DNA from 2 places in the Alkalimarinus alittae genome. Region 1 is predicted to be linked to the other one. Evidence: predicted binding sites of a transcription regulator. Region 1 holds the regulator's gene; the other holds the start of a gene.
What was found. The regulator sigma-54, encoded in region 1, starts transcription at its own class of promoters, with help from an activator protein. The targets are predictions, from matches to a motif close to GTTGGCACGNNNNTNGNNT.

Region 1 (15,573 bases):
AGCAGCGTCGTTGCTAATGGCGTCGTTGCAAATGGCATCGTAGCTAAGGATGTGAAGGTCTCGCTTGCGGGGACAGATTTAAAAGGGCGTTTGAGCTGGGTAAAAGATGTTTATGGTATCAGTACGACGATTTTGACCGCGACCATTGCCGGTGGCAATATCGGCGCTATCTCAAAAGCATTGAATAAATCAGAAGTCTTAAATAGTGAGAAATTTTCGTCTGAGGTTTCGCTGGTTTGGAGTGAATCGCCCACAGAGCTTGAGCTTGCTGACTTGTCAGGACGTGTTGTTTTATCATTGGAAAACGGCACCCTATTGGATGCAAAAAGTGCAACGGAGGTATTCAAGGTATTCGGCATACTCAATGCGGAGGCTATTAAACGCCGTTTGACACTCGACTTCTCAGACCTTTATCAAAAAGGGTTAGGCTATGACCGTATTGAAGGTGTTGCCCGAATAGACAAAGGGACATTAACACTCGAAAATCCTTTGGCCATACAGGGGCCTTCTAGCGCATATAAATTTACAGGTTCCGCTGACTTAAACGCAGAAACGCTTAATATGGATATGGTCGTTATATTGCCTTTAACTAAAAATTTACCTTTAGCCGCGTTATTTTTAGGTGCGCCACAGATTGGCGGTGCAGTATGGGTTATTGATAAGTTGTTAGGCGAACCATTAAGCAAGCTGACCAGTGCAACATACGAACTGAAAGGACGTTGGGATGACCCTCAAATTAAACTTAAAAACGTGTTTGATCGAACCGAGCGTTTTGAGGGGCTAACACCGAGCCAGAGAATGAGAGCCGAGTGATGAATGATGTGATCTCTAGGTCGCCCTACCGTGTGGCAGCCATCCAAATGACGAGTGGAGATAATAAACAACATAATTTAGAAACTGTTGAGCGGTTAGTGGTCGAAGCAGTCGATCACCACCAGGCAGCGTTGGTACTCTTGCCTGAGAACTTCTCACTGTTTGATGGCAGTGCATCCCTTGAGTTAGGGCGGCAGCAAGCGACCGGTTTAGGTGATGTTAGGCGGTTTATCGCTTCGCTATCTGCAAGGTTAAAGGTTTGGATTGTAGCAGGCTCTATACCTTGCTCAGTCAGACCAGATGGTGTACTGATTGATGGTCGGGTAAGATCTGCCTGTTGGGTTTATGATGACCAAGGGAAAGAGGTCTCTCGGTATGACAAAGTACATTTATTTGATGTAGATGTAGGGGATCAACACGGTTCATATTGCGAGTCTGCTCAGTTTGAAGCAGGGACAGAGGTTGTTGTTGCAAATAGCCCTATGGGGACGCTCGGGTTATCTATTTGTTATGATTTAAGATTCCCTGAACTATATACACGGCTTGCTAAACAAGGCGCTCAAATCATAACAGTTCCAGCGGCATTTACGTATAAAACCGGTGAAGCCCATTGGGAGGTTTTATTAAGAGCCAGAGCGATTGAAAGCCAGTGCTACGTTATAGCTGCAAATCAAACGGGCGCTCACTCTAAAGGGCGTAAGACTTGGGGGCACTCGATGATTATAAACCCTTGGGGAGAAGTCGTTGCAATGGCTAAAGCGGGGGAAGGTGTTATTAGTGCTGATATTGACTTAACGTCGCTTTCAGAGTTAAGGGCTGCTATGCCAATATCATCACATCGACGAATCTAATTGCGCTTGCTATAAAACCTAAGCGTCGACTTCATTGTCCATATCGTCAATCATTCTTAAGTACTTGAACAGTTTTTTAGCTGCGCCTGTATTTTTTTCATTCTTGACGTCTTTTTTCGCATTTCGAACAAGTTGTCTCAGGTGCTGAATATCGGCATTAGGGTGCTCTTCGAAATATTCAGTTAGGCAATCATTGCTCCCTTCGATTAGACGGTCTCTCCAGCGCTCAAGTGAGTGAAGTGCCTGAGCAAACGCTTTGCTGCTCGCATCAAATAGATCGACAGCGTTTTGAATCGCTTCTGCGTCTTCGCCGCGCATAAGCTTGCCAATGTATTGCATATGCCTTCTTGTCGCTTCACGCTGGGTAATGCGAGCAGATTCTTCAATCGCTTTTTTAAGCGTTTCGCTCACAGGGACTTTTTCGAGTTGGTTACGCTTGAGCTCAGTTAAGCGCTTCCCAAGAGCCTGAAGCTCATGCATTTCGCGTTTGATTGATGTTTTGCTAATGATATTTTCTTCATCAAACTCTTCAGGTAGTTCAAAATCGGTCATCTGGCTTTTTCCTGCGGGCGCTCTTAAAGGGTCAATCAAGCATAGATAATCGTGGCGAGTCCTAAAAACGATAGGAATCCAACAACATCTGTAATAGTGGTGAGAATAACACCTCCTGCAAGGGCAGGATCAATATTTCTAGCGCGCAATATTACAGGGAGCATTGTCCCTGCTACTGCCGCAACGATCAGGTTGATTAACAGTGCAGCCGCAATAATAGCACCAATCATAAGGTCGTTAAACCAAACAATGGCTGCAGCAGCCACAACAAGTGCCCATACTAAACCATTTAGCACGCCAACAATAAATTCTCGGTTTAATAACCAGCCAATGTTATTACGGCTAATATGGCCTAATGCCATGCTTCTGATAACAAGCGTTAAAGCCTGGCTTCCAGCTATTCCGCCCATACTTGCGACGATCGGCATTAACACGGCGAGTGCTACAACTTTTTCGATTGTTGCCTCAAACATCCCAATAACTGAGGATGCAATAAAGGCGGTAATAAGATTTATACCTAGCCATACTGCTCGTCGTTTGGCCGTTTTAAACACAGGCGTAAACGTATCGTCTTCTTCATCCAGACCGGCCATACTCATTAATGAGTGATCCGCGTCATCACGAATCACATCGACGACATCATCGATGGTGATACGGCCGAGTAGCCGACCTTCTGAACTTAATACGGGGGCTGAAACTAAGTCTCTTCGTTCGAATAAGTTGGCTACTTCAGTCTCAGAGGTATAGACAGAAATAGTCACCGCATCTGTATTCATGACTTCTCGCACTGTCGAGGACGGGCTTGAAACCAACATTGTTGTGATAGGTAGAGTGCCGATAAATTCATCTTTTCGGTTAACCACAATTAACTTATCGGTCATTTCAGGTAATGAGCGGTGACGCCTTAGGTAGCGAAGTACTACGTCAATTGTTATATCTGGCCTGATCGTGATGGTATCAGTGTTCATCAGGCCGCCGGCAGTATCTTCCGCATAGGAAAGTACTTCTTCTAAGCGGTGCCGGTCTTGTGAATCCATCGAATCCAACACTTCCTGAATAATTTTTTCAGGAAGTTGCTGAAGTACGTCGGCGAGATCATCTGTCTCAAAATCTTCGGTAATAGTGATCAGTTCTTGAGGATTTAACTTGCTCAAGAAGTCGTTACGTACCTCATCGGTCAGGTACTGTAAAATTTCACCCTCTAAATCTTTATCAATCAGCTCCCAGAGAACAGAACGCTCTTTTGGTGGCGCGGACTCTAAAAGGTGTGCGATATCACTCGGACTAAGACCACGGTTCAAAATACGAGCGGCTTGGTCAAGTGCGCCACTGTCTAGCGCATCATTTAAACTGCGTATTTTTTTGTGGCGCTTTGTTTGTTCTAGTGTTTTATCCATTCGTAAACCTGGATTTAGAGTGATGGCAATTTCTATTTGGCTAGATGTTACGGATCAGGCGTGGTGAAAACGCATGTAATAACGGTAAGTATAACGTAAGCGCTAAATTGTAAAAAGAAGAATGCTCAAAGAGAGATAAAAAACAAATGCTTAAAATAAGACTTTATGCATTAGGTTGGTGTTGAGGGCGGGGTTATGTGTTGAAAAGAAGGGGTTATTCCCCTTCTCCAAAACGGTCAGCAATCAGTACTTTTAGTGCATCAAGTGCTTCGTTTTCATCTGACCCTTCAATAATAAGTTCAATATCTGTGCCGCAACTGGCTGCAAGCATCATGACTGACATTATACTTTTACCGTCCACTTCTTTTTCGTTTCGAGCAACTTTTATACTGCTTTCAAAGCGTGTTGCAGTACTAACAAGTTTGGCTGCAGCTCTTGCGTGCAAACCAAGTTTGTTGATAATTGGGACGGTTTCTTTAATCATAATCGTTTCTAAGCGTTTGTTAATGACGGTCTTCAGGGGGGGAGGGTAATTCTTTGTGACGCACCTGAACATTGGATTGCAGCTCTTTAAATGTTTCTCCTAGCTTTTCACAAATATAAACAGAACGGTGTTGTCCGCCTGTACAACCGATAGCGATTGTTAAATAACTTCTATTAGAGTTTGCGAATTGAGGAAGCCATTTTTTTAAGAAAGAGGTTATATCGCCTAGCATTTCGCCAGCTTCTGGGTGTTGCTCGAGAAAGGTATGTATCGGCTTATCTCTGCCTGTAAACGCCCTGAGGGACTGATCCCAGTATGGGTTAGGCAAACACCTCACATCAAATACAAAGTCTGCATCAATGGGCACACCATGTTTGAAGCCAAAAGACTGAAACTGCAGCGCAATGTCTTGTCCGGTTCTTCCAACCACTCTTTCTTTGATAAGGTCTCGGAGTTGATACATAGTCATATCACTTGTATCAACAATTAGGTCTGCAGCAGATGATATGGGGGTCAGTAGCTCTTTTTCTGCTTCAATGGCTTCTTTAAGAGATACGGTGTCATTGCTGAGAGGGTGCTTACGTCGTGTCGCATCAAACCGTTTTAAAAGCGTTTGGTTAATTGCGTCAAGATAAATAATATCCATGTCAAAATGACGGTTTTTGAACTGTTTTGCGGTCTCAGTAAACTGGTCGATACCCGTGGCAAGGTTGCGAGCATCGATGCTAACAGCAATCCGCTCTAAACGTGACTCTTCGCTCACAAGCGCTTCATCTGCTAGAGGTAATAAAAGACCGATCGGCAGGTTATCGATGCAGTAATAGCCGAGATCTTCTAAAACATGAAGTGCTGTGCTTTTCCCTGACCCTGATCGTCCGCTAACAATAACAAGTTTCATTATGCTACCTAAATGAGTGTGGGAGGGCGCTTCGCTGATATCAATTGAGAATACGACTCATCGAAGGCGGCCATTAAACGCTATTGTGATTGAATAATTTCGTTATGAGTGAATAATTGCATTATAGAGTGATTCGTTATCTTTACAGCTCCTTAATTCACGACATAGGGCTGCGTTGTTAAACTTTTCAGCAAGTTGGCTAAGTAGTTCTAAGTGCTCACTGGTTGCTTCTTGTGGCACAATTAATACAAATAGTAGGTCTACAGGCTCATTGTCAATGGCGTCAAAGGGCACTTTTTCATTCAGTGTCAGTAAAGCCCCTATTACTTTGTGACAATTTTCTAGTCGACAGTGGGGAATGGCAATTCCTTGACCAATGCCTGTGCTGCCTAATCGCTCTCTACCGATGAGGCTATTAAATATTGTGTTTTCATTAATGTCTGGATGTTGTTGCGCAATTCTGTGTGCAATTTCTTCCAGAACCTTTTTTTTGCTGCTCCCGGGAAGGCCGCAAATAGCCAACTCGGGAGACAGGATAGATTGAATTGAAACTGGCGTATCAGTCATTATTAATGTTTATTCTTTTCTATTGGCAAGGGACTAACGAGCTGACGCACCATGTAGTCTGTCAACGTTTTTCTCTTTGTGTTTAAGAATCTGACGGTCTAACTTGTCGACTAACTGGTCAATGGCTGCGTACATGTCTTCTTGTTCCGCTGTTGCATGAATGTCTGCACCGCTAAGGTGAAGCGTTGCTTCAGCAATTTGACGAAGTTTTTGAACAGATAAGGTAACTTGGACGTTGCTAATATGGTCGAAGTGTCGCTCGAGCTTTTCGAGTTTGGCGCTGACGTATTCTTTTAAAGAGTCAGTTAGATCAACGTGGTGTCCTGTAATATTCAATTGCATGTTTCGCTCCTGATGTCGTTATTTATATTCCTTGTAACGTTATATCAAAACACTCGATAATCGTTAACAAGAAACAGAACTTCATTACTTTCGTTTCACACTTTACTTTTTCGTAACACTTTTCTTTCTTTATACTGCTTTAATTGAGTCGCCAAACGTTCAGTAGGAATTAACGTTATGTTTAATTGATCTTAGCATATCAATAGGGCAATTTATTGATCCGTAACCGTTTAATTTTAAATGTTTATCACTAATGACTGCTATATGAGTCGTTTACGTTCATTCGATGGCGGAATTGACATTGCCTCACGGTATTTTGCAATGGTTCGCCTAGCTACTTTTATGCCTTGTTCGTCAAGAATAGTCGCAATTTTGCTATCACTTAATGGCTTTTTCGCTGACTCGGCTGCGACTAGCTTTTTAATGATCGCTCTAATTGCGGTTGATGAGCATTCTCCACCCGAAGCGGTGCTTACATGACTAGAAAAGAAGTATTTAAGCTCAAATATGCCTCTAGGTGTATGCATGTATTTTTGTGTTGTTACTCTCGAAATAGTCGATTCATGCATTTCAACCGCTTCAGCAATGTCATGCAAAATCAACGGTTTCATCGCTTCTTCACCGTGATCTAAAAAGCCTTGCTGGTGTTCAACGATCTTACTCGAAACCTTCAGAAGAGTCTCATTACGACTTTGTAAGCTTTTGATAAACCACTTGGCTTCTTGCAACTGATCTTTTAAATAGGTGTTGTCAGCACTGCTATCTGCACGCTTAACGAGAGATGCATAACCTGAGTTGACGCGTATCTTTGGCGCTATCTCAGGGTTAAGCTCAACCTTCCACCGGTCATTGACTTTTTTAACGACCACATCAGGTATAACATATTCAGGGGTGTCGCCACTGATCTCTTCACCGGGACGAGGGTTGAGTGACTGAATAAGTTTTATGACCAGCTTTAAGTCGGATTCTTTAATACGGCTACGTCTTATGAGTTGAGCGTAGTCTCGATTACCTAGTAAGTTAAGGTAGTGGTTAATAACTAGCTTTGCCTGAGGAAGCCAAGGCGTTTCGCTGGGCAGTTGATTGAGTTGTATCAGCAAGCATTCTTGAAGATCTCTACTGGCAACCCCGGGCGGGTCAAAATGCTGTATGCGCTTGAGAACAGCTTGTATTTCATCCAGCTCTACTTCGTGCGCGTCTATTTCATCTTGATACGATTCGGTAAAGCCCGATAATATTTCTTCTAGCGTACTGGAGAGGTAGCCGTCAGTGTTAATAGAGTCAATGATTGACATGCCTATTAACTTGTCGACATCAGACATTGGCGTTAGGTTAAGTTGCCATAGCAGATGGTCTTGCAATGATTCGCCTACGCTGTTTCGAGACTCAAAGTCACTATCTTCTTCTGGCGCAGGACCCGAAGGCGCGTTGTTAGGGTATATATCGTCCCAAGCTGTATCGACGGGCAAGTCATTAGGTATGCTATCTGACCAGTCCTCCGAGTTCATAATATCTTCGGAACCTTGCTCAGCAGGCGTCTCTGTTGCAGTGGCGGTCAAATCTTCTGAAGTACTCTGTGTATTTGAATCTGATTCGGCGTTAGAGTCGGTGCTTTCTGAGCTGTTTCTATCGTCATCAGAAACTTCCAACATAGGGTTTGACTCAAGGGCTTCTTGAATCTCCTGTTGAAGGTCTAGAGTAGAAAGCTGCAGTAGGCGTATTGCCTGTTGCAGTTGAGGGGTCATCGTCAGCTGTTGGCCAAGCTTTAGCTGAAGTGATGCTTTCATGACCATGTATTATTTTCCGCCTTATACAAAAACATCAATGAACAAGGTCTCCCTATTATTACGTCACTCAAATAGACTGTATACGTTTTAGTGTAAACCACTTCTGAGTGCGTTGTTTTATTATTTACTATTAATAACATTCTAGTAAGGAGATCTAAAAATTAGTAGTGATTGCCGAGATAAAGGGTCACAATTTAAATTCATCCCCTAGGTATACATCTTTAACCTGCTGGTTTGATAAAACGTCTTCAGCTGTTCCTGAAGCAATAATATGTCCATCGCTCACGATATACGCTTTCTCACAAATATCAAGGGTTTCCCTGACGTTATGGTCGGTTATTAAGACGCCGATGCCTTTTTCTTTCAGGTGTGTGACAATTTGCTTAATATCGCTGACTGAAATTGGATCAACACCTGCAAATGGTTCATCGAGCAGTATAAAGTGAGGCTCCGTAGCGAGTGCTCGTGCGATTTCTACCCTACGTCGCTCACCCCCTGACAAACTCATGCCTAAGCTATCTTTGATGTGGGTAATATGAAACTCTTGCAGAAGTGTTTCCATTTTTTCTATGCGCTCTGCTTTTGACAGATCTTTTCGCGTCTCAAGTATCGCCATTAGGTTATCTTTTACACTTAGCTTTCTAAAGACGGATGCTTCTTGAGGTAGGTAGCCGATGCCTTTTCGGGCTCTGCCATGCATGGGAAGGTTGGTCAGGTCCTCTCCATCTATTGATATTTTACCTTTGTCTGCTTCAACTAAACCGACAATCATATAAAAGCAAGTCGTCTTGCCTGCTCCGTTTGGGCCTAATAGGCCTACAATTTCTCCGCTTTGAATGGAGAGTGAAACATCTTTAACGACTGATCTTTTTTTATAGCTCTTAGCCAGGTTGTCTGCGTTTAATGTCTTCATTCTGTCTTGTCGCCGGTATCGTTTTTAACAGGGTGAACTATTATCTCAACTCGCTGGGATTTCTCTTCTCCACCTTCTGCAGTAACGACACGGCTAACCGTATTGTATTCGATGACAGCCCCGCGAAAGGTGTTTTTGTCTTGCTCTAACTTAGCGTCATCTACAAGTGTTAATGTCTCGCTAGCGCGGGTGTAGGTAATTTTTTTACCGTATGCATGGGTTGGTTGAGGTTCGCCTTCTTGTTGGTGTGTGAACTTAGCGGGCGAGCCAAATGCTTCTAGTTTGATCAGCCCCTCTTTGTTGGTATAAACGATGACTTTATCAGAGGTTAAGAGGGTAGTTCCTTGGGTGACGACAACTTCACCGGTATAGATCGAGCGGCCTTTTAGCTCGTCTAGCTCGGCATGGTCGGACTGAATTTTGATGGGTTCATTACTTTCTGCTGTAAAAGCCAATACTGGTGTAGATAAAACTGCAAGTATGGAGGCCATTAGACAGGTTAGTAGAGGGTGACTTAATTTTTTTTGAGTGTTTTTTTGAGAATTATATCGATTATTTTGGGGCATAGTAGCCTCGTACGTTAGATGTGAGTTCGACCTTTTTTTCATCAATCCAAGCATTCATGCCCACGCCTTCCAGAATGCTAGTCTTGTCGCTAATAGTAACGGGTTGCTTGGTAGTAATAAAGCGTGACTTATTGAGAAGTGTCAGCGATTCGGTTTTAAGTGTCCATGGGGTCTCTAGTGTTTCATTTCTGATGATAACCACATTTTGGTTGAGTGTTAAATTCTCATCATTCATGTCGTATTGGCCCATGTCAGCAGTTAGTCGCCAAGGAGGGCTATCTTCTCGATAAACGAGTAGATTGGGCTTTGTGAGAATGGCATTATTTTGCTTTGGGTAGTGTTTGGCCTCGTCACTCTTCATTGTTGACGATAGATTTCCGTCTTCATCAAATGACGTATATTGACCTTTAACGATAAAAAAGTCAGCCTCATCGTCTGCGATGATATTGGCCGATGGAGGTGTTTCGTTGTCGCTATTTTGCCAGATAATTAGAATAGTGGCGAAAATCGAAACGATTAAAATAGCGTACTTTTTTATTTTTTCGTTGTTCACGTTATTTACGATCAACCTGTTATTGATAGCAGGGTAGACGACTACCCTAAAAAATTAGTTGCCGGTGATCAAATTACACCGGCTTTAAGTAAGTCGTGCATATTAAGTGCGCCGACTACCTGCTGCGACTTATCGACTACGATAAGTCCGTTGATTTTTCCGTCTTCCATGATAGCAAGCGCTTCTGCTGCGAGAATATCTGCTGAAATAGTGCGGCAGTTAGGTGTCATAACGTCATCGATACGGGTCTTAAGAATATCGATATTTTTATCGAGAGAGCGACGAAGGTCGCCATCGGTAAATAAGCCGCAAAGCTTATTGTTGTCATCAACTATGGCGGTCATGCCGAGCCCTTTTTCTGATATTTCTAACAGTGCATCACTGAGTAATACGTTATGTTTGACCGACGGAATTCTCTCACCAGCATGCATAATGTCAGACACTTTAAGGAGTAATCGTCGGCCTAAGCTTCCACCGGGATGGGAAAATGCAAAGTCTTCAGCACTAAATCCTCTAGCTTCAAGTAGTGCAATGGCAAGGGCATCGCCCATTACCAAGGTTGCGGTGGTGCTGGAGGTCGGCGCAAGGCCTAGGGGGCAGGCTTCTAGTGCTACGCTGACGTCTAAGTTTGCGTCTGCTTCTTGAGCAAGGGTTGAGGTTTTAGACCCTGTCATACTAATGAGCGGCGCTTCCATTCGCTTAATTAATGGGAGTATGGTGACCACTTCAGCGGTGCTACCCGAGTTTGATATGGCAATGACTACATCATTGGCTGTAATCATGCCTAGGTCACCATGGCTTGCTTCTCCAGGGTGTACAAAGAATGAAGGGGTGCCGGTGCTGGCAAGTGTTGCGGCTATTTTTTTACCAATATGGCCTGACTTGCCCATACCTGTCACGACAACGCGACCCTTGCAGTCAAGCAGTAGTTGGCAGGCCTTGGCAAATGATGCGTCAATACGACCGATTAGTTCTGTTATAGCATCTCGTTCAATTTCGATGGCGCGTTTTGCTGATTCGATAAAGTTAGCAGAGTCTACCATTCTAATACCCAGAAAATTTGTAAAAAGTAATGTAATAATGAGAGTGTAACTTACTTTTGGCTCAAAAGTTTATAGTTGGCTTCTCGTTAATAATATTTAATGCCTAGGTGCAACAGTGCGTTGGGCTACTAGTGACGTGAAAGTTACAAATTAGACGCCTAACGAGACATATAAAAGTGCTAGGTAGGCTGCATAAGCAACGAGTAAAAAACCGCCGAGAGCACGACCGAGATAGCCTTTTTTCATCATTAGGTAAGCTGAAGCAGCGAGAAAAATGGTTAGCCCTAGCATAATACTGTAATCACGTAACAATACTTCACGGCCAAGCGTGACAGGGTTTAATAGTGCAGGTATTGGCAAAACTGCTAATAAATTAAATAAGTTAGAACCGATAATGTTGCCAAGCGCAATATCATGATGCCCTTTAAGTGCGCTCGCTACAGATGCCGCGAGTTCAGGTAAGCTTGTGCCGATGGCGACAATGGTTAACCCGATAATAAGCTCGCTTACACTGAGGTCTCGCGCGACACCACTGGCACCCCAGACCAATAGTTTTGAGCTGGCCAATAAAAGTGCAAGGCTAATGGTCAATTGAAATATGGCTTTAGGTGTACTGGTCTCTGGGACTTCCGCAACTTCTTCAGCGAGTTCTGGTGCGTCTAAGTTATTGCGAGTTAAAAAATACATGGAGATCGCAAGAATGACTATCATGATGATGCCGTCCCATACGCCCAGATGGTTATCTAGAAACAGAACTGTGACAGCCAGTGTTGCGGCGACTAATACAGGGAACTCTCTTTTAAGTACCATGGCTTTGAGTGGGATAGGGGAAACTAATGCGGTAATACCAAGCACCAGTGCAATGTTGGCAATGTTTGAACCTAAAGCATTACCGACGGCAAGGCTGCTTGAATCAGCAAGTGCGGCTGTACCTGAAACAATCATCTCGGGGGCGGAAGTACCAAAGGCTACAATGGTTAGACCTATCATCATGGGAGACATGCCAAGGTTTCGCGCAGTGGCAACCGAACCGTTAACGAACCGGTCAGCGCTCCATACCAATACGATCAATCCTGCAATAATGCCGGCAAAAAATAAAATCATGAAATCTTCTCAAAATGTGTGCAGTTAGCTTATTTAGTGACTGAGTCTACAGTTATGGCGTGAATTGTGCTGAACTTGTTGTCACCTTGCAATGACAAATTATAAAAATGTCTGCATTTGAAACCTTTGCGCCAATAGATAGAAATATTTGATTAAATAACCTGTTAGTTAATGTAGACTTCGCTGCAGCGATACAAGTCTAAGATTAGGATGATTGTTTTGAGTAACTTTATTGAAATACGAGGAATGTCTTTCGCTAGGGGGGATCGACTCATATTTAATGATATTGATGTAGATATCCCTCGGGGCAAAGTCACTTCTATTATGGGCCCTAGTGGTTCAGGAAAAACAACATTATTACGGTTGATTGGTGCTCAGTTAAAACCTCAAAAAGGCTCTATCACTGTCGATGGTCAGGATTTTTTGAGCCTTAAGAGAAAAGCGCTTTATATTGCCCGAGAAAACGTCGGTATGCTGTTTCAAAGTGGCGCCTTATTTTCTGATTTGACTGTTTTTGAAAATGTAGCCTTTCCTCTTAGAGTTCACACTAAGTTACCTGAAGAAATGATTCGCGATATTGTGCTAATGAAATTGCATGCCGTAGGGCTTCGCGGTGCAAGAGATTTAATGCCTTCAGAGTTGTCTGGCGGGATGACTCGACGTATAGCGCTTGCTAGGGCGATTGTACTCGACCCCTCATTAGTTATGTATGATGAACCGTTTGCAGGACAGGATCCCATTGCAATGGGTGTTCTGGTGCAGTTAATTAGACTGTTAAATGATGCTTTAGGCATGACGAGTGTGTTGGTTTCTCATGATGTACCAGAAGCACTTAGTATTAGTGATCATGTTTGTATTATTGCAGATGGTAAAGTGGTTGGTCAGGGCGAGCCTAGTGAATTAAAAGCAAACGGCTCGCCGCTTGTGAAACAGTTTCTACAAGGGTTACCAGATGGTCCTGTACCCTTTCATTACCCTGCTTCTGATTACCGTTCTGATTTATTGCAAGGGAGTGATAGTGCTAGATTATTTACGTAAATTAGGTCGGCAGGGTATTCATACAGTTTCTGTATTAGGGCGCTCTGGTGTGTTTTTGATGCAGTCATTGGTGGGAATTCCGGATGTCAGAAATGGCTTCCCATTACTCATCAAGCAACTTTATTCTGTGGGTGTGCTATCCCTGCTTATTATTATCGTGTCGGGGTTATTTATCGGCATGGTGCTTGGGCTGCAAGGGTATAACATTCTGGTGGATTACGGCTCAGAGCAAGCGATTGGCCAGATGGTATCGCTGACGCTCGTGCGAGAATTAGGCCCCGTTGTTACAGGGTTACTATTTGCTGGGCGCGCAGGTTCGGCATTGACTGCTGAAATAGGGCTGATGAAAGCGACAGAGCAGTTGACCAGTATGGAGATGATGGGCGTTGACCCATTGAGACGTGTGATTGCCCCCCGTTTATGGGCGGGATTTATTTCAATGCCGCTACTTGCGATGATTTTCAGTGTGGTCGGTATATGGGGAGGGATGCTGGTAGGTGTAAACTGGCTCGGTGTCTACGAAGGTTCCTTTTGGGCGAACATGCAATCATCTGTTAGCTTTCATGATGATGTGCTTAATGGCGTGATCAAAAGTATTGTATTTGGTTTTGTTTGCACTTGGATTGCTGTTTTTCAAGGGTATGACTCGGTTCCAACGTCAGAAGGTATTAGTGCTGCTACGACTAGAACGGTAGTGTATTCATCACTAGCAGTGCTCGGGTTAGACTTTGTGTTAACCGCTGTGATGTTCACAGCATTTTAGAAGATGACTGTGATAAAGTTAGCTTTATTCTATAGTACGACAGATATATCGACATCGGAGTAAAAATGTATAACCGGACAATAGAAATTATGGTCGGGCTATTTATTATAGCTGGCATTGGTGCAATGGCTGCGTTGGCTTTTCAGGTGAGTGGCCTCTCGACTAAAATGGATACAGAAACCTATAAAGTCTACGCCCAGTTTGATGACTTAGGTGGTTTAACTGTTAGAGGTAAAGTTTCGATGGCGGGCGTGACTATCGGTAAGGTCAGCAATATCATACTTGATAAAGCCTCGTATATGGCATTGGTTGAAATGGAAATAGACGGCTCCGTTGATAACCTCTCGACCGATAGTAATGCTGCGATTCAAACGGCTGGTTTATTGGGTGAGAAATATATTTCCATTAGCGTGGGTGCTGATGAAGAGTATTTGGTGGATGGAGATACTATTTTTGATACGCAGTCGGCATTGAATATAGAGAAATTAATCGGTACGTTTGCGTCAGGAAAGTAACGGGAATTTGTTGTCATTAGGCCAGGTGGATTGGCTTTTGCATTTTTGATTGGCTTTTGCATTTTTGATTGGTGGAGTAGCGTTATCATGATGGCTAGTTTTATGCGGTTGACTCAGTATTTAATAGTGTCTGTTTTGTTTAGCTCGATTGCTGTGGCAGGCAGCATTGAGAGTGACGTAAAAAAGATTGTCGAAGATAGTACGTCTCAGTTAGTTGAAAAGCTAAATCAAGAAAAAGCGACGTATGATGAAAATCCTGAGCGATTTTACCGTGAAATGGATATCGCATTAAGTAAGTTGGTCGATTTTAAACGAATTGCTGCTCGTGTGATGGGTAAGAATGCCAGAACGGCGACCAAAGACCAACGCGCTAGGTTTCTAGATTCGTTTAAGCAAAGCTTATATGTAGCCTATTCTAAAGCGCTAGTCGAAAGTGGTGCGTTTGAAATAAGTGTCGAAGACGTGATGGTTAATCCTCGTAGTGATAAAAAAGCATCGGTGAATCTCGTTGTAACCTCTGCGAGTGGTAATCAGTACCCTGTTGTTTATTCAATGAACTATGGCAAAAACAACAAGTGGATGCTTGAGAATGTGATTGTCAACGGCGTTAATGTAGGGTTAGCTTTTAGAGATCGTTTTAGTCAAGAAATGAGAACACAGCAAGGCGATATAGATAAAGTGATTGAAAGTTGGAGTGCTCAAATAGATGTTGAGAGCGCTGACGCTTCAGCGCAATAAATCAATGTCGTAAAGGTATGGAGATAGTCTAAATGGTTGCTGAGGTAAATGCCCTAAATACTGACACGTTAATGCTTGTCGGAGATGTTACTGCTGATAATGTTGTATCTATACGAAGTAACGGTGAAGCTATCATCAGTCGAATGGCGTCAAAAGGTATAATTGACTTGGCGAGGTTGAGTTCAGCAAATACCATTACGCTTTCTTTGCTGCTGTCTTGGTTACGGTTTGCTAAGCATAATAATGTGTCTTTAACAATTGCTCATCTTCCGAGTCAGTTATTCGATATGGCAAGAGTGAGTGGTTTGGAGTTGATACTGCCTTTTGAATCTGCTTAAAGCTGAGCAGATTCTTTCTTTTTGTCTTCTTTAGCGACTTGCTTTTCGGTATCATGGCGTATTTTCGTCTTATAGTTGTATCCCATTACACTCGATACGACCATGTAGACTTAATTTTCAATATTAATGAAAGTAGATAAAGGCTAAGCAATGCAAGCAGAAGACGTAGCAAAAATTCTTACTGAGTCGCTTCAGGGCTGTGAGGTCAAAGTAGCAGGTGAAGGCAATCATTTTCAGTTGACTATTGTTGGTGAAGTGTTTGAAGGTCTTTCTTCTGTGAAAAGACAGCAAACAGTTTATGCATGTCTTAA
Region 2 (15,573 bases), 1.0 Mb from region 1:
TGTTCGATTAATAATACCGCTCTCTTCAAGCTGCTTAACACGCCGAGAACAAGGTGAGGGCGACAGGCCAACCAGTTCAGCTAACTCTAGATTAGTGATACTGCCATTTCTCTGTAGTTCTTCTAATATCCTTCGATCTAACCTATCTAAAGTCACCATAAAAACCCAATTTTAAAATCAATAGCCCTAACTATAATTATTAATAAGCAATATATCACCACAAGATAACAAAATAATAGATAATAATTGCTAAACATATACCAATTAAAGCTTTATTTGCAATCTTTACCCCTAGAAATAGCCCTATAATTTGCATTCGACACGTTAATACAGGAGCTACCCACCATGTCAGGGTTCAATCATAAAAAATACCGCCCCGTTGCCCCCGTTCAAATGGCCAATCGAACTTGGCCTGATCAGGTTATTACCCAAGCCCCTAGCTGGTGTAGTGTTGACTTGCGTGATGGTAATCAAGCGTTGATTGAGCCTATGTCAGTTAGCCAAAAGCAGATGCTTTTTGCATTATTAGTTAAAGTAGGGTTCAAAGAGATAGAAGTTGGCTTTCCCGCCGCATCACAGCCGGATTTTGATTTTGTGCGTTGGTTGATTGAAGAAAACCAAGTACCCGACGACGTCACTTTACAGGTATTAACACAAGCGCGCCCCGAATTAATTGAACGCACCTTTGAGTCTCTAAAAGGCGCTAGGCGTGCGGTGGTTCACGTCTATAACTCCACTTCAACGGTGCAACGGGAGCAAGTATTCAAGTTAGATAGGCAGGGTATTGTGAATATTGCGGTTAATGGCGCCAGCAAAGTTAAAGCGTTGGCGGAGCAAAACCCTGAAACAGAGTGGGTTTATCAGTATTCACCTGAAAGCTTTACCGGTACCGAATTAGATTTTGCGGTTGAAGTCGTTGATGCTGTCACAGCAGTTTGGCAGCCCACCCCTGAAAATCCGGCCATTATTAATTTACCGGCCACAGTCGAGATGGCAACGCCCAACGTATTTGCTGATCAAATTGAGTGGTTCTGCAACCATGTTCAACGTCGTGATGCGATTATCGTCAGTGTTCATACCCATAACGATCGCGGTTGCGGTGTCGCTGCGGCAGAGTTGGCGGTGATGGCCGGCGCTCAAAGAGTAGAGGGCACCATGTTAGGCAACGGAGAACGTACCGGTAACATGGATATCGTCACAATGGCGATGAACCTTTACAGTCAGGGTATTGATCCGGCGTTGTATTTAGCGGATATGGATGAAATTGTCCGAGTGGTCAAAGCCTGCACCCAATTACCTGTCCACCCAAGACACCCTTATGCAGGCGAACTGGTTTATACGGCATTCTCGGGCAGTCACCAAGACGCAATCAAGAAATGCTTAGCGCTATATAAGCCTGAACAACCTTGGCAAGTGGCTTATTTACCGATAGACCCTACTGATTTGGGTCGTAGCTATCAAGAGGTCATTCGGGTGAACTCTCAGTCAGGCAAAGGTGGCATCGCTTACACCCTTGAGCAACAGTATGGCGTGCAACTACCACGCTGGCTACAAATTGCTTTTAGCACCGTGGTTCAGCGCCAAGCAGAAGTGAATGGAGGAGAAGTATCTCCAGAGTCGATGTGGCAGTTGTTTAATGAGGTTTATATTGATCATCAAGCTCCCGTACGCTTAGGTGCTTTTGAACTAAAGCGTACGACTCATGATCATGTTGACGCTCAGCTAATAGCAGGCGATCAAACGATCGATGTATCGGGTGATGGGCATGGGGTAATGGACGCTTTTGCACGCGCATTGCAAAGCCGCTATGGCTATAAAATCAGCATTCAGGAGTATAGCGAACACGCCATGCAAGAAGGCAGTGACGCAGATGCCATCTCATATTTACAAGTAATTATCGAGGGGCAAACTTTCTATGGTGTAGCCATTCACGAAGACATTGTTACCGCTTCGCTAAATGCTATTTTAAGTGCGACTAACCAGTACATGCTTGAAAAACAACAGGCTGTAGCTTAGTAACCACCGACTAACCCCAGTTTAATACATGGGGTTAGTGCTTTTTTCCTGCCAGAAACCAATACGGCTATCAGTGATCGCCCGCGGTTTGTTTACTGTACATACGCTCGATATGAAACAGCGCTAGCGCGACGATGATAAAGGGCAACGTACTCAAACTATACCCCTCTGTAGTCCTCTCTAACATAAGATGTATAAAGAACATTGCTAGATCCAGACAAAGCAGCGCGGTTAACCCGCCAGAAATATAATCACCGAATTCATCCAACCAACTAGACGTGTGCTTTTCCATAAAGAGCCCTGTTCTTATAATTGAAGTTTAGGTTCTTTAAGTATATTAGGCTGTTCAGAATTTGCTCAATTTTTTATGTGTTTATTATTTCGTTATACCTCTGATGCTAAATCACCTGATATAGGCATAACGCCCGCCTTTTTATCAAAAAGGTGCGGATACGCTGATCGAATCCCATCCATAATAAAGTCATAGGGAACATCTGCAAATTCACCGTGTTCATTTACATATTCCATATGCTGTGCGCCATCATCCGTAAACGCTTGAAAAATAGAATCATTTATGCCGTCAAAAGCCAAAGGTTCAACCTTCATTATCAAACATAACCGTTTGTTAAACGCAGGCGTCGCTTTCACCCACTGGCCATTAAGATACAGCTCAATATAGCCATGCATTCTAAAAATATCCGAACGTAAAAACTCGATTAGGCGTGGGCTCGAAAGGTGATTCTTTACATCAGCCAATCCAAGGCGAGCGGGAATACCCTTATAACGCGCTGCAGCCCCTAAAAGCACAGCCTTAGGAATGCAATAAGACTCACGGGTTGCTAACACATGACTAGCACTAAAGGACTGAGGGTCAGTAGAAAATACGTACGGGTTATAACTCACATCGTCTCGCGCTGCGAGATATAGTGCTTTTGCCACGTCAACCGGGGCATTAGAGACACCGGCTAATGCTTGATCAGCCCATTGTTGAACAGAAGGCTTATCGAAATCATAGAATGGCGTAGTAACTAAATATTGGTCTAACGAGTCGGCCATAGGTTTCTGCCCATTTTTTTGCGTGTATTATAACCCTAAGCATGGTACGAAACAGGAACCTATTCAATGATAAAAACGCTCAATAGAGTAGACGAAAGCGCCATCTACTGAGGATTTAAAGCAGCCGCTTCTGCAGCCAGCTAGAGATATCCTCAATTTCTTCTAGACACACCTGATGCTCCATCGGGTAGGTCAAATACTCCGCCTGATAACCGAGCGCAAGAATATCTTCGTAGCCTTTACGACCTAATGATTCCGACACCACAGGGTCTAGGGAGCCATGATAAACCTTAATAGGGATGTTTTTATTGACCGGATTAGGTGCGATCGTTTGAGCCGTAGCAAAGTACGTTGATAACGCCAAAAGGCCACCCAGCTTTTCAGGATACGTGAGTGCTGCATGGTATCCCACTGCGCCACCTTGCGAGAAACCAACAATGATAATACGCTCACTGGCAATGCCACGTTCCTGTTCTCGCTGAATCAATTTGTGGACTTCAGCAACGGACTGTAGCAATTGTGCCTCATCAACCTTACGATCAATATCCATTTCTAAAATGTCGTACCAAGCAGGCATAATATACCCACCATTAACCGTAACAGGGATAGACGGCGCATGAGGTAAAATAAACCGGATAGCCGCAGACTCAGGTAAATTAAGCTCTGGCACTATAGGCTCAAAATCGTGCCCACTGGCACCTAGCCCATGCAGCCAAATAACCGAGGCATCGGCTTTTACAATAGGTTCTATTTCTATGGTGGGCAAATACGACACAGCCGTTATCTCTTTAATTAATTTAAAATCGTAATCCGGCCTCAAAGCGAGCAATATTAGCATCAGACTTATTGCTGCCAGACCCCATATCCACTTTTTGATAACCATAACTACCTCTTACAAATACATTCGAGGTTAAATCAGCTCTCAGCCCTAAAGCCGCATTGTAAGACCACTCTGTTGTATTGTATGAGTTGGAGTAACAATACCAATAGTAGTAGCCGCTACAGTAGTAATCTCCGTTACTCACATTCGAGTCAACATAGGTAAAGCCGCCCCCTAAGACGGCATAAGGCGTTATCCTTCCTTCTAGTAGATGGTAGGTAATATTAAAATTATTAGTATAAAAGTCACTACGGTGACTCAGCGTTCTAGCATTACCTAGGGAATCAGTATATTCCGCCTTGTATTTGGGGTTGTTATGAGAAAACTCCCATGCAAAATTCCAATGGTTATCCATGTTATAACCTAGGCTAAACCCCCAGCCTGTATTATCGGCAAACGTTGATTTTGCACCATTTTTACTCGCGACAGTGTCCTCACCTTGATACTTTGCCATCAAGGTGCCTTCCCAGTTACCTGCGCGTTGGCTAACATATTGAGCATGAGCGCTAGCTGATATTAATAGTATGGCTAACGCCGTTATTATTCTTGTATTCATGTAATCATTTCCCTAACGCATAATATTAAAGTTAAAAGTGAACCCTAAGCTTACACCAGTTTCAATGTCGCTAACGTTCTTTCACGCGTTTCTTTCAATAAAGCAGCATCATTAACAAGTGACTGGCCATAAGAAGGGATCATCGTCTTCATTTTTGAGTGCCAATTTGAATCTGTAAGGCGCTCTTTAAAACAACGCTCTATTACATCAACCATCGCCTGAACAGCCGTAGATGCACCAGGGGACGCGCCTAGCAAGGCCGCAAGCGAGCCATCTGCTGATGCTACCAACTCAGTACCAAACTCTAGTTTACCCTTGCCATTTTCGTCTTTCTTGATGATTTGTACTCGCTGACCAGCTTTGGCTAATGTCCAATCACCTTCTTTCGCTTCAGGGTAGAAATTACGTAGCGCATTTACTCGCTCCTGATGAGACTGAAACGCTTCTCCAATCAAATAACGCGTCAGATCCATATTCTTAGCACCAACCGACATCATCGGCGCTAGATTATTTCCTTTCACCGAGCCAAAGAGATCAAGCTTAGAGCCTTTTTTCAAAAACTTGGTTGTAAACCCAGCAAAAGGTCCAAACAACAACGCAGGCTTACCATTGATAATGCGTGTATCTAAATGAGGAACAGACATTGGCGGCGCACCAATAGGCGCTTTACCATAGGCTTTTGATTGATGCTGCTGAACAACTTCTGGCTTAGTACAGACTAACCACTGACCGCTGACTGGAAACCCACCATAACCTTTACGCTCAGGAACTCCTGATTTCTGAAGTAGCGGCAACGCACCACCTCCGGCACCAAGAAAAACAAACCCAGCATCAATAGTACTCACACCCTTGCTTTGTTTTTCTTTAACACAAACCGACCAACGACCAGACTCTTGCTGCTTAATTCGTGTCACTGGGCTGCTTATCAATAATTCAAAGTTAGGGTTACGCTTTAGGTTTTCAACCATATGTCGTGTTAATGAACCAAAGTCGACATCTGAGCCATAGGCAACACGCGTAGCCGCAACGGGCTGATTAGGATCTCGCTGACTCATGGCTAGCGGCATCCACTTTTTCAGCACCTCGGGGTCTTCGCTATATTCCATATCTTTAAACAGATGATGAGCACTCATTAACTCAAAGCGCTTACGTAAAAACTCGACGTCTTTTTCACCCCAAACAAAGCTCTGATGAGGTACAGGGTTAATAAAGTTTGTCGGCGCTGGGAGAATGTTATTCTCAACCAGGTACGACCAAAACTGGAGCGTTACTTCAAATGAAGCATTGATATCTTGCGCTCGCTCGATTTCAACGCGACCATCCTCTGTTTGAGGCGTATAATTAAGCTCGCAATACCCTGCATGCCCAGTACCCGCATTGTTCCACCCATCGGTGCTCTCATGAGCAACATGATCTAGCCGTTCCACCATAATAATCTTCAATGATGGGTCTAATTGACTGAGCATCATGCCTAACGTGGCGCTCATCACGCCACCTCCGACCAACAATACATCTGCAGTTTTTACAGCCATTCACATTCCGCCTTTGCCATCTAATCGGTTGGACTCAAAAAGGGTGAGGATTTTAGCTAAATTTTGTGATCGAGACCAGAAAATAACCTTATTATGACGTAGTAATGGCACTGATATTACGAAGTGATAAGGTTTAAGCTATTAACAGCGATAGTTATAGCCCAGAAGTGATTATTTTGACATAAGCAAGTACCACAATGTAACGCGGTTTAGCTAAGCTTAAAACGCAAAAAAGCCGGCATCAGCCAGCTTTTTGTACCCAAACGATAAGGCCTTTTCGCCTTACCGTTTAAATACTTAAACGTTACCTCTTATCTTGGTCCTTTTCTTTATCTTTTTCGGTGCCTTTTGTTGTATCACTGCTTTCACCGCCGCACCCACCACAACAACTCATATGCTTACCCTCTAAATCAGATTAATTATTTATCCACATTCACTAATAATAGAGGGTGCTGCACTCATTGTACTTGATGAATGTCAGGCACTAGCCAGGTCGACCATCAACTCTTGCAGATACCAACATCGGAGCATAATAAAACAGGTATATGCTATAAGCCGCGACCCAAAGAGCCGCAGCCCCCACAATACCCCAGTTTGTAAACGAAGGGAGTAGCGCAGGTAATAGCACGCGAACCGCTGCAGCGATCAAAATTAAAATATAGCCCAAGGTCATGAGTTTAGGTGGCTGGAGTTTTCGTCCGGTATGGCCTAGCGTGACTCTTGAAATCATCGCCAGAATCATGCCGCCCATCGCACCGACTGTAAAACAATGCAACGCAATACTAATATTGGTCAGCCATCCCATACTAAACAGGAACAAGGCCACCATACCCACAGGAATAAACAAGTACGAGAAGTGAAGCGACCAAAGTAGCGGTATATTTAAGGTGTGTGCGATTCCCCAACGTAAAAAGCGCCAGCCATTCGATACAGCCGCGACAAGGCTCAGCACTGCAAGCAATGGTGCCGGCACCACCGAAAACCCAATAAACGCAACAATCACTAGCGCAATAATACTGCCAATACTGAGGCCATCTAGCCACCCAATATTAGGTAGCCGTGTATAGCCCGAAGCGCTCGAGGTGAAAAAAGGAATCACTCTACCGCCGACGATGGTGATCACCAACGCAGTCAACAACGTGGCACCATGCAACGAGTGGAGCGCGACCAAAGCATCACCGATTAATGTGCCCCAGTGACTGACTGCGTTCAACATCATCAGCACTAACAGAATCGGTACAAACATCAGATTACGCCACTGTTTTACCTTAATAACGGGGTAAGCCATGGCTAATGCGCTCAGAAATAAGAAGCTTAAATCACCCACAGCAACAACCCAACCAGGCAACCCAGCACCAAACGCAACCAGTAGTCGGCCTAACAACCATGCACTAGCCAATACCGCTAGTTTATTACCCTTTACCCCTGGAACCCCTGTCCAACTCTGCACCGCTGTCAACAAGAAGCCAACCACGATCGCAGCACCAAAGCCAAACAGCATTTCATGGCCGTGCCACCAAATGGGGCCACCATAAGGCTGCCAATCAAACGGCGAAGCCCAAAAATAAGCCCACCAACTGATTGCAATAAGAGAAAAGAGCGTCCCCCCTAAAAACAGGGGTCTAAACGCCAAACGCAAAATTGGGGTACTTGCCAAAGCGGCACTGGTATTATCTACATTAGACATCGTTGCTTAAACCCATATTGTCAAACACATAACCCATCAAGGAATGAGTCATTCTGCATCATCAATCATATGGGTTAAATGGGATAGATCAAGCCAAACGTTTTTTATATCGCGCCGGCAGCAAAGAAACATTAATAAAGACTATGCTAGACTTGATAAAAAACAGCCTTTAGCCCCGTGAGTTAATGTGATTAATAATAAAAAAACCTTCCACTCGTTCTGTGATGACGCGTTAGCGGATCACGATGCCGTTGAAATCGCTCGATTATTAAAGTCAAAAGCCATCAGCCATAAAGACGTGACTGACGCGGCTATCGCTCGGGCTTACAGCGTTAACCCCAAAATCAATGCGATTGCGACAGAATGCTTTGAGAAAGCCTCGTCAGAATCGCACACCCTAGGACGCGGATACTTTGCCGGCGTGCCAACATTTATCAAGGACAATACACCGGTTAAAGGGCTACCGACTCAACATGGCTCGGATGCTATTCGCGCCAAACCTGAGAAAAAACATGGACCTTACACCCGTCAATATATCAACTTAGGGTTCTCTGTGCTGGGTAAAAGTACCCTGCCTGAATTTGGGCTTAATGCCACGACCGAACCCGTACACGCGGCTCCCACACGCAACCCTTGGAATATTGAATACTCAACGGGCGCCTCTTCAGGCGGTTCTGCTGCGCTAGTTGCGGCGGGTGTTGTACCGGTTGCTCATGCTAATGACGGAGGCGGATCAATCCGTATTCCCGCAGCCTGCTGCGGACTGATAGGGCTAAAGCCGAGCCGAGGGCGGCATGTAGACTCAGATCAGGCCAAGTTACTGCCAATCAATCTGATTAGTGAGGGCATAGTCAGCCGCACGGTCCGAGATACCGCTTACTTTCACCATGAAGCAGAAAAATACTTCCGCAATAAACGTTTACCTGAAATCGGATTAGTAGAAGGCCCCAGCCATAAGCGCTTGCGCGTAGGGTTAATGATTGACTCTATCACCGGATACGAGACCGATGAACAAACTCGCGTTGTGGTTCATAACACAGCCACCTTACTCAGCGACATGGGACACTATGTTGAAGAGATGCCGATGCAGATCCCTAAATCATTCATTGAAGACTTTAGCCTGTACTGGTCGATGCTAGCGTTTATGACCCAAAAAACAGGCAAAATTGTGATGGACCGCAGTTTCAACTCAGACCGACTTGATCCTCTAAGCCTTGGACTCGCAGGACTATTTAAAAAGAACTATCACAAAACCCCGCTGTTTCTATATCGCCTTAGGCAAACCCAACGGGATTACGCTAAAGCATTTTCACAATATGATGTTATCTTAACCCCTGTTTTAGCGCACACAACGCCAACGCTAGGGCACATCAGCCCCACAGTGCCATTTGATGAGCTGTTTAGCCGCTTAATGCAGTATGTAAGCTTTACTCCTTGGGCCAATGCCTCTGGCGGACCCGCGTTATCACTGCCAATGGGGCAAACCCCAAATAATTTACCCATTTCGGTTCAGCTTATGGCGGGCCATGGTCAAGAGCGAACACTTTTAGAGGTCGCATACGAAATAGAACAAGCACAAGCTTGGCGAAAAATACACGCATAGTCGCCTGAGCAGTTAGATAGCAATGTTCACGCAACATACTTAAAGCAAAAAGGCTTAATACAAGGATGAGGTTATGAAACGGACGTTTTTCTCATTAATATTAATGATCTGTGGCTTAGTCCTCAGCTTACTAGCTACTGCTTTTTATTTATTCAATTATAAAGAGCCCCTTGAGGGTTTTGATCAAACCCTTCAAATGCAAACCGTTTCAAATCAAGGGAATCAGCTTACCGCCACGTTTATCGGCACCTCGACATTGCTATTCTCAGATGGCGATAGCGCCATCATGATAGACGGATTCTTCACTCGCCCCACCATCAAAACACTACTGTGGAAACCCATTCAACCAGACATTCCGTTAATTAAATCAAGTCTAAAACGACTCAACATTACCCAGCTCAAAAGCGTCATCGTAGCCCACTCTCACCATGACCATGCCATGGACGCCCCAATAGTCGCCCAATTAACAGGCGCGACACTATTCGGGTCAGGGTCTACCGCTAACATTGCAAGAGCCTCAGGGCTAGCAGAAACACAAATAGAGGTGGTCGGCGCCAAACGAACCCTCTCGTTTGGTCAGTTCAAGGTCACGATGATCAAGTCTAAACATACCCCTGTACCTGCCGCTATGGCTTGGCTGACAGGTCATGGTAAAGATATTTCGCAGCCATTGCCGCCAAAACCGAGACTCACCGATTTCAAAGAAGGCGGTAGCTATGCCGTGCACATAAAGCACCCTCTTGGTAACATTTTAGTGCAAGCCAGCGGTGGGTATATCAGCGGTTTGCTCGAGCCTTATCAAGCCGATGTTGTTTTTTTAGGCGTCGCAGGTTTAAGCAAACAGTCTGAACAATTCAAACACGATTATTTTAAAGAAACACTCCATGCGGTAGGTGCCATTAAAGTCATCCCCATTCATTGGGATAACTTCATGCGGCCGATAGGAAAAGCACTAGTACCTGCGCATCCACTTATCGATAATATTGAACAATCAATAACGGATCTAGCAGACTATATGCATGATAATGAAAAAGGGTCGCTGATAATGATGCAAGCATGGGATACCATTACACTTTACTAACGTGATTTAATTTAAAATATATACCGCCTCCACAGAAAGAAGACCTATACACGATGCAATCAGACCCTCAAAAACTGTTAAAGAAAAACCAAAACCTAACGCATTCAGAAATGCAGAAAGTGGTTTCTCATGTACAGCGTGATGATAACGACTGGATTATCAATACCGTCATGATCGAGGGTTGTGATGTGCCGTTTAAATTTAAACGTAAAGAACAATATAAAAACCTTAAAGGCGCACGCGTTAATCTCACCTATTACCCCAGCAATGAGAAGGTAGGCGGAATACCGTTTGAAGTAATGAACGTGGTAAGAATTAAAATTGCGTAAAAAATCAATATCGCTGTCAATATTTTGGTTTTTTGCTCTAGACTGTTGATATAAAACAAATCAAATGGACATCACTCCCCGTAGAGTGTCGTCTATCAAGCGCTAATAAAAATCGGAGATATTCATGCCATTTAAACCTGAGTTAGTAGATGAACTAAACGTGTTGGTTAAATTTAAAGACAGTACCCAAGAAGGTATAAAGGTACATAAAACAGCAGCACCCGCATTGATAGATGCCGCTGAGCGTCTATTCGATAAAGGAATGATTACCCAGAAAGACGGCGGTTATCTCACCCCTAGAGGCTTGGTCACCGTTGAACACGCCCATACATTACATGACTTACTCTCATCAAACCCTGAATAATATTTCATCACGTCGAGCAACAATACAGATGCTAAAAAATACGATACTTTCCTGCCTGGCACTCAGCCTTGCATTATTAACAGGCTGCAGCGGACACCCAGGTACAGGAAAGTGGGCTACAGTCGATAGCGATTCCGCGCCGTTTTCTCACATCAAGGTTGATTTTGACGGGAAGGCCACTATCCACCCAACCGATAGAGCCAGCCCAACGCTAAACTGCTACTGGCAAGCAACCAGTGCAGAAAAAATAGGGATACAGTGCGGTAGCGAAAACCAGGAAGAGGGGACTATTTTCTACGCCCTTGAAGTGAATAGCGAAAAAAGCCTCGCTACACTTACATTTGAAGAACAAGCAGTAGGGCAGTTTAAGCGCTTACCCTAACGCTCCTCATAGCCATCCCAAAATACGTAACATGTGAACCAGTCTAACCAATCAGTAATGTTTAATGGCTAAAAATAACGATATCATGGTTAGCGAACAATTAGCTGGTGGTAAAACCAGACACATTTAAACCTTTAGGAATAATAGATGAAAATTGTAAAACTGGCAGGTGTGGGTATTTTGGGCTTGGCGTTAGCCGCGTGTAATGATGGTCAGAAAAAAGAAGTCTCTCTGGACACTGACCTAGATAAAGTCAGCTACGGCATGGGCTTAAACATCGGAAAAAACTTCAAGCAACAAGATCTCCCCATGAATATTGACGCGATTGCCGAAGGCATGCGTGATGCAATGGCAGGCCAGCAACGTTTAGATGATGACATTATCCAAGCATCTGCAGAAGCTGTTCGCGATAGAGAAATGGAAAAGCAAAGAGCATTATCTGATGCGCAGAGCCAAAAAGGTGTAGCGTTTTTAGCTGAAAACGCCAAGCGTGAAGGCGTAACTAGCACTGAAAGCGGCCTTCAGTATGAAGTGATTACACAGGGTAGCGGCGAAGGCGAAAGCCCAGCACCTACCGATATCGTGTCAGTTCATTACCACGGTACGTTAATCGACGGTACTGTGTTTGACAGCTCTATTGAGCGTCAACAGCCTGCAGAGTTCCCACTTAATGCCGTTATTTCAGGCTGGACTGAAGCGCTTCAACTAATGAAAGTAGGCGATAAGTGGAAACTTTACCTACCTGCAGAGATTGCATACGGCGCACGTAGCCCGAGCCCTAAAATACCGGCAAACTCAGCATTAGTATTTGAAGTTGAACTGCTAGATATTAAGAAGTCTTAATAAAGCTTCAGCTTAAATTAGACTCTGGTCGCGGCTTAGAGTAGCACCTACAAAAGACTCATACCCAGTACCTATAGTGCAACCTGTAGGGGTGCCACTTTGCCGCGATAGAGCTCAGCATTCAATCTGAGACAGGCGCTAACCTTCTTCTCAAACAATTGAAACGCCAAACAAATTCTGGTGAAACATCCCTAACAGGGCATACATCAGACCACCTAGAATAAGCACAATAACATCATTCCACAAAGGCTTCGTCTCAACCTGTAAAGTGACACCTCTGGCATTGACAGACGTAGAATCAATCACCGCATACATTAAAAAACCACCAAATAGCAGTATTGACGCCATATCGCCATTGATCAAAAGATGGCCTCCCGCCCAGAGAGATACCCCTAACAACATAGGGTGACGCGTATGCTTTTTGATATTAGAAGGTAAATAAGCAGCTACGAGCAACACCATCGCAGGCAGCATAACTAACTTTGTCACAACCGCTAACATGGCTGGCGGATGCCACACGCTTACAAATTCTGCCTGATATTTCCCATATATCATTAACGAAAACCCCACCAAAGATACGACAGAAAATACCGCTTTATAAGACAATTCTCCAAACGTTCTGATCAGAATTGATCGTAATGTCGGATTCGTCGGCAGAAGGTGTATCAAAAAGAAAATAGATAGCCCGATAATCAGCAACTCCATACCTTTACACTCCAAAAAAACTAGAAGGACGTTAATATTATTAACATGAGTGTATGTGAGTCGCTTTAATTTAAACAGTTATTTAACGAAACCGTGAAAGCGTAATAAGAGGCGCCATAAGGCACGATGTAATCGGTGGGAACCATTACGAAAGAAATAATTAACAGCAGATGCAAAGCACCTACTGCTAATTAACTCACATAGCGTACTACTTAGAAGCGCGCTTGCGGCTTAAACCAAAACCAACTAAGCCTAGGCCCATTAGCATTAATGCAGAAGGCTCAGGAACAGATACACTTACATCTGGAAAGGTATCTGCAATTGAGATGTTATCAACATATAATGAAGAGTCAGTTCTGTGAGAGATACTCTCCCAAATACCAAACTGAATTTTTGCATTTGGGTTAAAGTCGTAGATAGTAGAAGTATCTATCGTTCCAGAGAACGAAACCCAGCCATTTGAATCTTTATGGGTGTGAACCAATACGTCGATATCTAAGAATGTATCTTCGTCTAGTTTAAAAAGCTTTGCCCATGCAGTATCAGTAAACCAGCGCGTAGTATCTTCTTCTACAAACTTGTAGTCGAACGATACAGTGATGCTTTCCACATCAGCAGGAACATAAAACGTCTGCCACAAAAGCTCAGTTCCAAACCCACTTGGATCATCTAAACGAGCAATATGGTTACTGCTGTTTTCAGGGTCTGTGATAACAGAAACACCACCGCCTATAAGGTTGGTTGTTCCCCACCCAGTAAGTCCATTTTCAAAGTCGCCATTCTGTATCAGTGAGGCGTTTGCACCAGCTGCCAGCGCTAGAGCACCGAAACCTGCTACTAATTGCTTAATCATCTCTAAATCCTAAAAAATAATATCAATAGTTTTAACTTGAATAACAACAATAGCACCTATCGTGCCAACTAAAACTAACGCTTATAATTCAACAAGATAAAGACAGGCCTGTAAAGTCTTCATTACTCGCGCCATAAAAAATGTAAACTATATCGACACCGACGTCAGATTATTATCCACTATCTTGGCATTAGCGGGTTGCAGTCTTTCATTACGACCTTCCCTTCTAGTAAAGCCCCCTTAGAGTATTCTCTAAAATGGCAGGTATTGGTTTTAGGGTCATAGTTTTCAATCCAAAGATTATCATCTTTCCACGTTGCCCCCATATGAAGCTGTCCTGCGGGGATTGTAAACGTCATCACACCGCCCCAGTTTTTTACAAAAATCTGTTGGAAATGAAAGAAGTAGGCTCCCCAACCAACCACCATAACAATCAGTGAAGTGATAGCAGCCGCTTTCCAGTTATCATGCCTTCCGCCAAGAAAATACAGCGCTAATAATGCTAACCCAATAACCAGCGCCCAATATGCGTAAGTGATCATAGTGATTCCTTATCTAGTAATAATGTTTGTTGTTGCTATTTTACCGCCATTCTTTAAATCAAGTGTAGTAGAAGATAACCTGCTTGCGTCACAACGATTCCCCCCCCCTTAGCTCCCTTTTGCTTGATACATTTGCCTCGCCAAAGTGACGAATTTGTCACAAAAATGCCAATTTGTAAGAGGTTGTCGTGAAATGCTACGCAATTGACGCCTTTGGAGGCATGCAAAAACACTAAAGTCCTTTACGATGGTCGGCCATTAATAAAAACAAGGCAAGCTAAAGAGGCTTGGTGGTACTAATGCATAATCAATCTGTTGCTTCAGCGCCAACAATAAAAAAATATTCAAATTCCAGCCACATTGCAGCGGCATCGCAAAGCCCTGCGGCCATTAACTTAGACCTTAGGTACGCTGACCGTCCCGTTGACGGATTTTTTACTCATTCAGAGCGAGTTGCGTATCTAAAACGCCACGGCAGCCACGCGCTTTCTTTCTGCTCTATGCAGCCAGATATGCGCTACTTTGATATGCCTGGTATTGGTTATATTAGCTATATGAAGAACTTTAATGGCAAACCCTTTACGCTGGGCGACCCTGTTTGTTCATCTGAACACATGCCGTTAATCATCAATAAGTTTCTTGAGCAGCACTCTAATGCTGTTTTTTGTCAGGTATCTAAACCTGTCATGCAACACCTGCATAATGAGCACAAGTATTACGGTACTCAGATGGGCTCTCAATCTACCGTTGATTTAGAAAACTGGAACCTCAAAGGTAAGAAAAAACAGGTTATCCGAACCGCCGTGAATCAGGCGATAAAAAGTGGCGTTGAAGTGCATGAGTCGCGCTGTGAAGATCACACCCGAGAAATCTCTGAAAAATGGCTGAAGACACGTAAAATAAAAGGCCAAGAGATTCGCTTTTTGATCCGCCCTATGAATATGACTTACACCGAGGGTGTTCGATACTTTTACGCATACGTAGATGGCAACCCAGTCGGATTTGTCTTCTTTGACCCTATATATGAAAACAATCAAGTTATCAGCTATGTGCCCAACATCTCACGCTCAAATGTAGAGTTCAACCAAGGCTTGTTTTACACCATTATGAGCCACGCGATGGAAATTTTTCAGGCAGAAGGGAT

Region 2: the regulator sigma-54 is predicted to act here: its motif matches at 13,938-13,956, upstream of NKI27_RS18860 (PEP-CTERM sorting domain-containing protein).

What each region holds. Positions count from the first base shown of each region.
Region 1 is NZ_CP100390.1:3,122,635-3,138,207, reverse strand. Features, by position in the region: gene NKI27_RS14260 (YhdP family protein) at 1-813, shown strand, start outside; gene NKI27_RS14255 (carbon-nitrogen hydrolase family protein) at 813-1,664, shown strand; gene yjgA (ribosome biogenesis factor YjgA) at 1,683-2,216, opposite strand; gene mgtE (magnesium transporter) at 2,252-3,613, opposite strand; gene NKI27_RS14240 (HPr family phosphocarrier protein) at 3,828-4,097, opposite strand; gene rapZ (RNase adapter RapZ) at 4,117-4,995, opposite strand; gene ptsN (PTS IIA-like nitrogen regulatory protein PtsN) at 5,098-5,562, opposite strand; gene hpf (ribosome hibernation promoting factor) at 5,596-5,904, opposite strand; gene NKI27_RS14220 (RNA polymerase factor sigma-54) at 6,165-7,691, opposite strand; gene lptB (LPS export ABC transporter ATP-binding protein) at 7,879-8,604, opposite strand; gene lptA (lipopolysaccharide transport periplasmic protein LptA) at 8,601-9,170, opposite strand; gene lptC (LPS export ABC transporter periplasmic protein LptC) at 9,157-9,723, opposite strand; gene NKI27_RS14200 (KpsF/GutQ family sugar-phosphate isomerase) at 9,792-10,766, opposite strand; gene NKI27_RS14195 (calcium/sodium antiporter) at 10,917-11,870, opposite strand; gene NKI27_RS14190 (ATP-binding cassette domain-containing protein) at 12,090-12,908, shown strand; gene mlaE (lipid asymmetry maintenance ABC transporter permease subunit MlaE) at 12,889-13,671, shown strand; gene mlaD (outer membrane lipid asymmetry maintenance protein MlaD) at 13,737-14,186, shown strand; gene NKI27_RS14175 (MlaC/ttg2D family ABC transporter substrate-binding protein) at 14,217-14,924, shown strand; gene NKI27_RS14170 (STAS domain-containing protein) at 14,957-15,262, shown strand; gene NKI27_RS14165 (BolA family protein) at 15,413-15,573, shown strand, end outside.
Region 2 is NZ_CP100390.1:4,139,078-4,154,650, forward strand. Features, by position in the region: gene NKI27_RS18785 (Lrp/AsnC family transcriptional regulator) at 1-159, opposite strand, end outside; gene leuA (2-isopropylmalate synthase) at 346-2,016, shown strand; gene NKI27_RS18795 (hypothetical protein) at 2,087-2,308, opposite strand; gene NKI27_RS18800 (transglutaminase-like domain-containing protein) at 2,401-3,072, opposite strand; gene NKI27_RS18805 (alpha/beta hydrolase) at 3,188-3,847, opposite strand; gene NKI27_RS18810 (porin family protein) at 3,870-4,508, opposite strand; gene mqo (malate dehydrogenase (quinone)) at 4,559-6,040, opposite strand; gene NKI27_RS18820 (NnrS family protein) at 6,525-7,727, opposite strand; gene NKI27_RS18825 (amidase) at 7,915-9,330, shown strand; gene NKI27_RS18830 (MBL fold metallo-hydrolase) at 9,404-10,411, shown strand; gene NKI27_RS18835 (hypothetical protein) at 10,465-10,740, shown strand; gene NKI27_RS18840 (TIGR02647 family protein) at 10,865-11,104, shown strand; gene NKI27_RS18845 (hypothetical protein) at 11,133-11,486, shown strand; gene NKI27_RS18850 (FKBP-type peptidyl-prolyl cis-trans isomerase) at 11,634-12,329, shown strand; gene NKI27_RS18855 (NnrU family protein) at 12,480-13,034, opposite strand; gene NKI27_RS18860 (PEP-CTERM sorting domain-containing protein) at 13,243-13,887, opposite strand; gene NKI27_RS18865 (hypothetical protein) at 14,067-14,429, opposite strand; gene NKI27_RS18870 (DUF2156 domain-containing protein) at 14,729-15,573, shown strand, end outside.